DNA from 2 places in the Nitrosomonas sp. Is79A3 genome. Region 2 is predicted to be linked to the other one. Evidence: riboswitches for the same ligand, from Rfam matches in the RefSeq annotation. Region 2 holds a riboswitch; the other holds the start of a gene.

Region 1 (5,139 bases), 180 kb from region 2:
TACCGCAAAAGGTAATCTGATCGTCGGCGTAATCAGTCACGAACAGAATCTGCATGACAGCAATACGTTACCAGAGATCTTGCGTCATGTTGAGATTTCGCGCGGGAAAGCAGCCAAGCAAGCCGTATGCGATCGCGGCTACCGCGGCAAACGTGAAGTCAATGGAACCCAGATCATTTTGCCCGGAAAAGGACTCAAGAAAGATACCCGATACCAGAAAGACAAGAAGCGAAAACAGTGCAGGAGGCGTGCCGCGATTGAACCCATTATCGGCCACCTGAAATCGGATTATCGAATGGCGAGGAACTATCTGAAAGGCGCTATTGGCGATCGCATCAACCTGCTGATGGCTGCTGCCGCCTGGAATCTGAAACAATGGCTGCTGGCCATTTTTTGGCTCTTTTTCCCATGGCGGAAACTGCAAATTTATCGGATTCCTTGATGGAAATTTAAACTACCAGGGCATGCATTTTAGTAAGCAAGAGTTTCCCCGGGCAGCTTTTCCAGAACAACTGTCGTTTGATACTTTTTCAGGGTCGACTAATTATTATTGCGACAACAAGATAACTCAGAAAAAGAACAAATCCAAGATTTATGCCCGTTCCTATCCAGTTTATAACAGACTGCATTGTTGGAAATACTGGCACAACACCAAATAAGATAACACTGATTAAAGGAATAATTCCGAATAATACAAAACAGACTTTAACTTCGCCAAAGTTATTTGATTATCTCTTGGAAGGCTTTCTCAATAACTACAATAATCAAATTTCACATAAATTTTACATACATTTCACAAAAAGATCACATATGTGAAAAAATAATATAAATTTCTGATTTAATTCAATTCTCAGACACTCTACTCAGCACTAGGTACTATTGATCCGGCCATTAAAAAGATTGATTAGAATCTCCGTATTCCGGCTTTCGCCGCTATGACAAATCGAACTATTTAATGGCCGACTCTATAAGGAAACTCTGATTAAGTTGATTACATTCATGGTTCGACAAGCTTGTATGGTGTTTCTGGCTCCTTCTTGAGAGACTGGAAGGAGCCGGGGTGGAGGGACATCGACAAGCCTCTGCCGTGCAGCGGACAGACTCAGTGAGAACTCTCCCACCCACACCCCGAACGTCGATGAAGAATCTAGCGGCTGTGCATTGACCGCCGAGTTGCGTCGCCTGCTGTTTAACGCTGCAATGGCCGCCGCCAAATCCAAAGCTTGGAAGCCTATCTATGAGCATTACCGCGCCCATGGCTGGAGTACTACCGCAGCACTGGTAATCATCGCCCGCAAAATCGCCCGCGCAGCCTGGTCTATTCATCATTACCATTCAACTTTCGACCCGGAAAGGATTACAAAAAATGCTTGACGCGAACCATAGAGTCTCACCACGAACGTAATCAATATATTACCGTTCGTCCTGAGCCTGTCGAAGGACTTAATCAGAGCTTCCTTCATAATAAAAAACCCCGTGACAAGACCGCGAGAAATCACATGTTGAATTTTATGACTCTCTACTCTCCTTCATTTCTGGATAGGTAAAAATAGCTTTACCACATTCATTTATCCCAATAACCTGAAGACATATGCGAGTTCTGTGTACTTCCAAGATCCGTACGTAAAATATGCCGCTCAAAACTATTTAATGGCCGGATCAATAGTTGATGAATCGTACCGCTACGTCTGAACATTTTTAATCACCATTTCGACCAGAAAACACATGAATATTTTAACATTTCCGATCGTTATCATCATTAAGAATAAGTGTATTTACAAATAATATCATGTACTTATAGATATTTCAGGGTAGACTAACTAACAATAGCAGAGCTTAATTCTACTCTCAGATTGTTCAGTTACAGGAGACCACTTCAAGCTGCAGATCCCAGCTGACCAGCATAGATGTCACTATGTGAAAGCCAAAGTGACTGTATTACGTTATCTGGATGGTAGATTAACGATCTTGCATGGGCTACGAAAAATTGTTAAGTATGACAAAACAGGATAGGTAATAAAACAAAATGAAAAGTTGCTGTGTAAATACGCCGCCTCAGCTTCGTAATGACCCCCAGTACGGGTTCACTGCGTTTTAAGGAACCTCTGAAAAACTGTTATTTCGAGCATGGCGAGAAATCTATACTGTTGATTGCCAAAGATTCCTCACTACGTTCGGAATGACAAAGGTGAGTTAATCAGAGCTTCTTTAATTTAAAGCGGACAATCTATTTGTTACAAAACCGGATATTTCTATTTGTTGCTAACAGGCAACAGGTAAAAATTCCAATCTTGTCAATAAATGACGAAATACGGCGTCATATTCTTCCTTGAATTTTACATTTGATGTCTTCAGGAAGATGCATGAGTGCGAATCTTATTGGCAAATCAAAAGTTTCTTTGGCATCCCACAAACCTTGCATTCTGATTAAATATTGCATAGCCAGAGCAAAATTCAAAATAGATTTTCGACTTCCGTTGGTGATGTAACCGGGTTTCACAAAAAATTTGCCGTGTAATGTGTTGCCATAGGTTGAAAAATAAATATCCCGCTTCACAATAATTGCGCCCTATCCTGTACATCGCACTTGTGGCAAACCTACATTTCTCACAAAACGAAAGCTTGCAAAAAACTCTCTTCTTAACCTTGATCAATTAGGCTATGTAACAGTTAACTGTTGAATTTTCTAATTCACTGATGACAGATGATTTTTTGATAACCATGAAAACATATAACCAATTGATTAAAAATCAATCGTGTTATTTTGCAAGTCATTTTCTACAATCAATTGTGACATAACCATCAATTACTCTTTTCAAGATCAATTGTCGAACCAACTTATCGCAACAATTCAGAGTTGGCACAACTCGTGCTTTATAAGTATTGCAATTTGAAAAAGGCAAACTCTGCGAAAGCAGGGGACGCAAAGTCACTGATCTAAAGGGCAAATACCCCACGATGGCAGGACTGCCATGAAACACAACTCGTCTCAGTCGCATACATGAATTAACATGCATCGAACAAAACGGCTTTGTTGCGTATCCATGCAGTTCCGTCCTTTTATCTTAAGGAGGAATCTAACATGAACATTAACAATCAAGTATTACAAACTACCGGCTCACTGACACCGACCGCCAGAAAATCTTTTCAGACAAACCAAGCTAATATAAGCGATATTATAAAGCGCTGCATCTTTTATAATTTCACAGGAATCAATACTAAAGCTGGACAGGCATATGCCCGACTACTTATATTATTATTCATCATCAGCATGGTTTGGGTTCTCTTCGGAACAGCGCATGCCGTCGGCGCAACGTCCAACTCAGTCAAATGGCATCCAGGCCATTACTATACAATTTTAAGCGATAAAAATAATTCTACATATATGGCGCAAATATACAGCGAACTAGAAAACACGCCCGCTCTGCGCGGAGTACAAATTCGTTATTCATGGGCAGAACTGGAAACATCCTATGGTGTGTATGACTTCACTTCCATTGACAAGCGTCTTGCCGAACTTGCTGCACGAAATAAACGCCTAGTCATTCTGCTGCAGATGAAATCATTCGATCCTAAGATATATCCCGTCTCAGACTATCTCAAAGCGGTTGAGTATGAGGGAGGCGTATTTTCTTTTAGTAATAATGGCGGTAGCACCATAAATGGTTACAATATCAAACTGTGGAATCCTAATCTACTTTCGCGCATGGTTAAACTATTTGAAGCGCTTGGGAATCGCTACAACTCCCACCCTTACTTTGAGGGTATTGGCCTAACTGAAACAGCTATGGGGACTCCTACAAAACCGATAACTAGTGCTCAGACAAATAACTTTTACAATAACATGCTCATAGCAAACCAAAGAATGCGTGATTTTTTCCCAAATACTATGACGTTCCAGTTTACAAACTACCCGCGTCCGATTCTAGAATCATTCATAGGAAACCTGAGCGCGATGGGAGCAGGGTTAGGTGGACCAGACACCTTCATTGAAGAACCAGGATTACTCTATCCAGGATCTCCAAAAGGTGTCTATAATTATTATCCTGTACTTTCTGGGAAAGTACCCCTGACACCTTCGGTGATGCAGACAAATTACAAGAATACTCGATATGATGGAACAGGCCATGAGCCAACTGTCTTGGAGCTTCTCACTTTTGCACGGGACACGCTGAAAGCCAATTATATATTCTGGACGCGGGATCCAGCATATTTTCCAAAAGTACTAGAGATGTTAAATTGGAAAGATCAAACCAGCGATCCTGCAGGTGGGCTGGATCCAACTTGTCCTAGCGCATATTCCTCCTGCGTTAACTAGAAATTTCTTGAACAGAGACCCACTGGGTGAAGGACCGCACCTCACAAGGTACAGCCTTCACCTCGATCAAATCTCAGCTATTTTTTGATCACGCCGCGTGAAATTTAAGGTTCTCAAACAGAAATTTGTTCACAAAATTCAATGAAACTGTTAAGGTAAATTACCCCCGGCAGAGCCGGGGGCTTATCGCAGGAATCCTTCCAATGGGCTGTTTGTGAACCACTAAAGCGGCACCTACCTTCCCAGTTTCAACTGATCATAACATTAATCTTCTTTTTTCCGATCTCCGATATACGCTCTAATCATCTCTTCGTTCGGCCCAACCGCAGATACAGAATACCCACGAGTCCAGAAACTTTCTTTCGTAAAAATCCTTCCTCTGCCCAATTGGCGCACTATGCTATCGCGCTTTTACCTTTGATAAATCCTACCACATGCGACACCGAGTACTTTGGTGGAATAATTATGGAAGCTCTGATTAAGTCCTTCGACAGGCTCAGGACGAACAGTAATTTTGTCATTTCGAGCACAGCGAGAAATCTATAGTGTTGATTTGAAGAGATTTCTATCTGTGCTCGGAATGACAAAAATGAGTTATTCAGAGTTTCATTATGCACATAAGGAAGAGAAACGAGAGCTGGATAGGCGGTTACGCGCCAGCACCGTGTCAGTACGAGATCGGCAGCGCGCACAAATCATTTTGCTGAGGGCTGAAGGGCATACGCAGGAAGCAATCGGTGCGAAAGCCGGAGTGACACGTGTGACCGTGAATTATTGGTGTCAGCGTTTTGCCAAGGAACGGTTGGCTGGTCTCACGGATG
Region 2 (5,139 bases):
TAATTGCCTACGGCATAGAGACAGGGATTTATCTGTTATAAATTAGAGCTTTCCGGCACTATTTTAAATAGCGATCAAATGCTTGCAACGCTTCTTTTCTTCCCTCGGCTCCAACAGCTGGAATCAACAGGAATTCATCTGCCGCAAGCGTTTCACTAATGGTGTTGGTCTCAGTAATTGCTACGTCATTTCCTACGTGGCCGTGGGGAACAGTCAACTCAGGATGATCAAACGGCGCTCTTTCAAAGCGCACGCGATCATCCGTTAAGGTTTTAAGAAAATTAAGCAAGTCCTCACGTTGTTCCGCTGAGAAACGCACGTCAACCAGAGCAAAAATCTTCGCAAATTCTTTTGGAGGCGTTTCAAAATTCCCACCCCGGATATAAAACTCCAATACTTCATCCAATGTAGCCATGCCGCCGTTATGCATATAAGGTCCTGTCAATTCAATGTTCCTTAATGTTGGAATTTTGTATGAACCCTTAGCGGCACTCAAAAATCGCCTTCGATCCGGCTTCTCTAACTCTGCCAAAGCTGCATCAACCGTTGGAATAAATGTGCCTGCTGGATTAAAGCAATTAGCGGTATCCTGCGTTTGCCTTTGTATTCCATCCGCGCGTGTAAATAGTAACGGATGGGGTATGTCACGATCGATTGCAATGGATGTATCCAAATCACAGGGCCGTACATCTGCTACATAGGGATCAACAATCCCGTTTTGATTGCCTGCTAAAAGCTGCATATATTGATCGGAGAACGATAACGGATTGCCGAATGGATCGATACCACCCAAGCCAATATCGTTTTCTACTGGTGTCACACCGGTACCGGAAAAACCAGTATCTTGAAACATCATGCCGCCGTTTAAAGATAAAGCGGTTACAACGTTCGTGGTGCTGACTCGAAAACTGGAATTCCCGAAAGCATGCGGTTTGAGTTTTTGTAAAATACCGTTCGTCACAACCGCTGATGAAGTAAAGTTGGGGCCAATATGACAAAGCGCGCAATGCGAATCACGGAAAACATCAATCCCGCGCTGCGCCGATTCGCTTAATTCAATGGGAATGCCGTGCTCATCAACAGCACTCTGATCAAAAGGAGAATCATCGGAGATCAAAGTCGACTCATACATTTGAATCGCAAGCGCAAAGAACATAGAAAAATTTGATTCTATTTGCGTATAAGGTGCGGCATGCGTCGCAGAGCTGCTGGGTGGCGGAGAGCCAAATTGGTCAGAGCGGGTATAATCCCAGTATTTGGGATTGAATGCTTGCATGACTAAGCGATAGTAACGTGTATTCAAACCTTTTTTTAAATTATCTTTAGTACTGAATGCTAGGCTGCCGAGTACGCTATCGTTCCAGTGCACGTTCTGTTGTTCCAGTGGTCTGCGATTCAGCAATTTACGCCCCAGATCGGTAAAGGTGCGCCCATGGCAAGCCATTTCAGTGTCATCCATAGGCGGAGCAATCGCCTGGGAAGCAAGCGCGGAATTGATGAGCCGTAAGCGTTGTTTGGTGACGGTACCATTGCTGTTTCTTACCCAGACGCCAGCATCGGGATCGCGGTCTCCCCAAGGACTGCTACCGTTAAAAATATTGTTGGCACGACCGTCCCAGAAATTACGAAAATTAAAAACGGCATTAATGACAGTCGGTGTATTGCGCACTGCAACTTTACGCAAGCCTTTTGCCCCGACATGAAAAACCGGGTCAGCGCTACGATCACACGTGTCGTTCTTTTCCGCAAACCATTCGACATCCCGATAAGCACCGCCAAAAGTGCCCGCGGATGAAACGACATCATCGCTGTTATAAATTGGAACACTGGTGGGATTCATCGGATCATCGATTTGATAAAATGGGAAGTCATTTTTTTTCAGAGCGGCATTGGGTCCGCGCGGGGTTCCAGCGCGACCAAGCGAGAACTCCTTAGGCAAGTCGCTGCCTCGACCGATTGGCGCAATCTGATTCTTAGTGCGCCGATCTGCGCCGGCATTAAAATGGCAAGTGGCACAGGCCACCCCATCGCTCCCGACATTGATATCCCAAAACAAGGCCTTGCCGAGTGCAATCGCTTTTTCCTTGTTAATAATGATGGGGTCAGGGCCATCCAGCAAGCCGGGCACTTCGGGAACCGGCGCACCTTTCAGTGTCATGGGAATAGGTCCGAAACCGTCAGCCTGCAAGATCGAACCGGTAAAAAAAGTGAGACAGCACACTTTGGTTAAGGTACTGATGATTTTTTTTATATTGATTAACATGATAATACTCCTCACATTCCTCGTTACTCGGCGTGAACGTCAAGGAACATCAGAATGTTTATACGTTTTTTTGAGTACGTGCTGATAGTTCTGTTAAGCATGATTCGTAGCAATGCTGCTTGAATCCTTATAGCAAACCGGTTAAATTAATTCTTCCCGGTAGAAAACGGAGCGATTCTGTAAAACGCCCCGTTTTTGCTATCGCTTTACTATTAATTAAGCGGCAGTCCTATTCAACGCATTGTGCTGTTTATTCATGCGCCAGCCAACGAGGCCCAAGCCGACCAACAGCATCGCGTAGGTTTCTGGTTCAGGTACTGCGCTAACAGTCAGGCCATACACCCCACCGGCAGAAGTATGATCAGTACCACCAATATATACAGCATACCAACCCGGTGCCAAATCATTGAATTCGAGTGTTACAGAATGTGCGCTCGTGCTACCACTCACACCATTCTCAAAAGTATTTGTCAGGCTCACGTCATTCGCGCCGTGGACAATACTCTCACCCCAGCCAGTCGTTCCAGCAGCGTGGGAGGGGCCGGAAACTGCGTAACCCAGGGTTTCCAGCACATTGCCGCCTTGACCATTCGCCATCCATAGCGTACCTGAATCCCCCATTACCCCTACTGCATTATTTGAATGTGGCGTACCAAATCCTGCCAAACTTATTTCTCCACCGAAATCCGTAGTTCCACCGTCAAATTCCGTTCCACCGGTTGCCCAAACCGTGAGACCTGGAACAAAACCTGAATCTCCAGAAACGGTTACAGTGACATCGGCTAAGTCATGGTTATTAAAAGTGAAATAGTCAGCCGTGTGAGCCCAAGCGGAATAGCTTAGACTGGGATTATCTGCATAGGAGCTCTTCAGGCCAGAATTAGCGGCGGAAATGCTGCCACCCACAAAAAGATCGTTTCCAGCAGTCCAGGCTTGAAATCCCACTGCATTAGCTGCGTATACATTGGTGCTAACCAGTGTGGCAACAGAAATAATTGCTGCGGAAACCAGCGTGTTTGTTTTCTTACCATATGAATTTTTTCGCATTTTCTTTTCTCCAAATATTTGAGACGCTACTTAAAAGATTAGACAGCGCCATAGGCTGCTTGCAGAATTAACAAGAGAGCTTCTGGCGTCTCATTAATGAATGATGATCTGGAGTCGATTGGGTGATTTTGTAACATTCCGGTTCCGGCTCCAGTTACTCCCCATCATTCGTGAGAGGCAACCCGGCCATCTCAATGAAGAGATCCGTTGGCTTTCCGGACTTACTTTGCAGTAAGGGTGGCATTAACTTTGTGAAGGGAATTATCCTGAAATATGCAATATAAACAATGCGACAAATTGTCGCGCGGCATTTTGTCACAGCATTGATAGGCTGATTTCAAAGTATGATTCTTAACAAGAAAATCAAAGAATTCCTAATAGGTAATATAGGTTTAATGGCCATCTGACGGCATAGCCAGAAGTGGAATAAGCTGAAAAAATAGGAGAAACAATCTCACGAAATATTTTGTGAAATCGCTTATAAAGGGTTCAAAACACAACGACGCGCTATTTCATATCCAATCCGAAAGTGCTTTGTATTGAAATAGCGTTCTGAAGCAATAAAATAATCGTTTTTCCCATCACGGAGGAAGATTCGGGTGGCCAATCTATTGTGGCGAAACGCAGAAGAATTAAAAATGATTGACAATTATTTCACCGCCAGAAATCACAAGATCAGGATATTCAAGATGCTTCAGACTGTGCATTGGATTGCCTTTGATTGCAATAATATCGGCAGGGGATCCAGACTGTAAGGTACCTAGCAGCGGCATGCCCAAGTGCTGGCCTGCCTTTGATGTTGCAGCACGCAAGACATCCACTAACTCCATTCGTGCCATCTGCATTAAATACATCAGCTCTTGTACATCGATACCCCAGGGAATATCCGGATGTGCAATTTCTGCACCATATAAAAATTCACCGCCCAATGCTGTCCATGTAACAGCATTGGACACCACGCCCGTACATTTTGACAAGGTGTCGATAGTGCTGACGATTTTTACATTCTGTGCTACTGCTTGTCTTAACAACGGTTCAGGGATAGGGTCACAAGGTATATGTGCCCATTCGTCAATCCCGGCATCGATTGCGATTTCCACACCCGTTACTTCCGCGACATGAGCCGACACCTTGCGATTATTTTTGTGCGCTTCATCGACAATTGCTTTCACAGTTTCCTCTGATAACAATGGCCATTTTGGTTTTGCATGTGAAGCTTTATGTGCAGGCTGGTGACGCGCATGTCCATGTGCTTTATCCGGCTGATCATGATGCGTATGACCGTGGTGAGAAGACCAAGGCGCGCCCGCCTCTCCGCCAGGCTCCAGAGCGATCTTGATCACGACAGCGCCTGCTTCAATCAGGTTGCGAACAGTTTGCCGCGCTTCTTCTGGCGTGGAAACAGCTATTGCAATACCCGTGGCACCAAGTTTTACAATTGGATAGCCCTGAGGTACGGTAATGATCGGACCGGAAGTAAGCACGCGCAAGCTGCCAGTGCCGCCATATGGCTTGTGTACCGGTCCACCCAAATCCCGGATGGTTGTGATTCCATGTTTTAGCACAGTATTCTCTGGAACATTCTGGTAGGACAAATGCGCGTGCAATTCGATAAATCCCGGCAGGACGGTCGCGTCACCCAGATCTATGATCTTCACATTGTCATTGTTATTGGCGTTAAATGATTCGCGTGGCGCAATCTGCGCTACTTGCCCATTCCTTACCAAAATCGATACATTGGTTCTGATTTCATAACCGTCGAAAACCCGAGTGGCATGAAGCAGTATCGGCATGGATACTTCTTCAGCAACGCATGGAAAGGGAGAAAA

Evidence for each region. A riboswitch is a leader RNA that binds a small molecule or an ion and turns the genes downstream of it on or off. The one in region 2 is predicted to bind cyclic di-GMP.
Region 1: linked by a shared signal. The riboswitch ahead of NIT79A3_RS08935 (hypothetical protein) and the one ahead of NIT79A3_RS08140 (FxDxF family PEP-CTERM protein) in region 2 are both predicted to bind cyclic di-GMP.

Annotation. Positions count from the first base shown of each region.
Region 1 covers NC_015731.1:1,939,608-1,944,746, forward strand. The annotation lists gene NIT79A3_RS08920 (IS5 family transposase) at 1-442, shown strand, start outside; gene NIT79A3_RS08925 (hypothetical protein) at 1,174-1,374, shown strand; gene NIT79A3_RS08930 (hypothetical protein) at 2,318-2,557, opposite strand; cyclic di-GMP riboswitch class I at 2,889-2,975, shown strand; gene NIT79A3_RS08935 (hypothetical protein) at 3,083-4,318, shown strand; partial or broken gene NIT79A3_RS08940 (IS630 family transposase) at 4,908-5,139, shown strand, end outside.
Region 2 covers NC_015731.1:1,761,516-1,766,654, reverse strand. The annotation lists gene NIT79A3_RS08145 (cytochrome c peroxidase) at 59-2,263, opposite strand; gene NIT79A3_RS08140 (FxDxF family PEP-CTERM protein) at 2,480-3,310, opposite strand; cyclic di-GMP riboswitch class I at 3,484-3,562, opposite strand; gene NIT79A3_RS08135 (amidohydrolase family protein) at 3,943-5,139, opposite strand, start outside.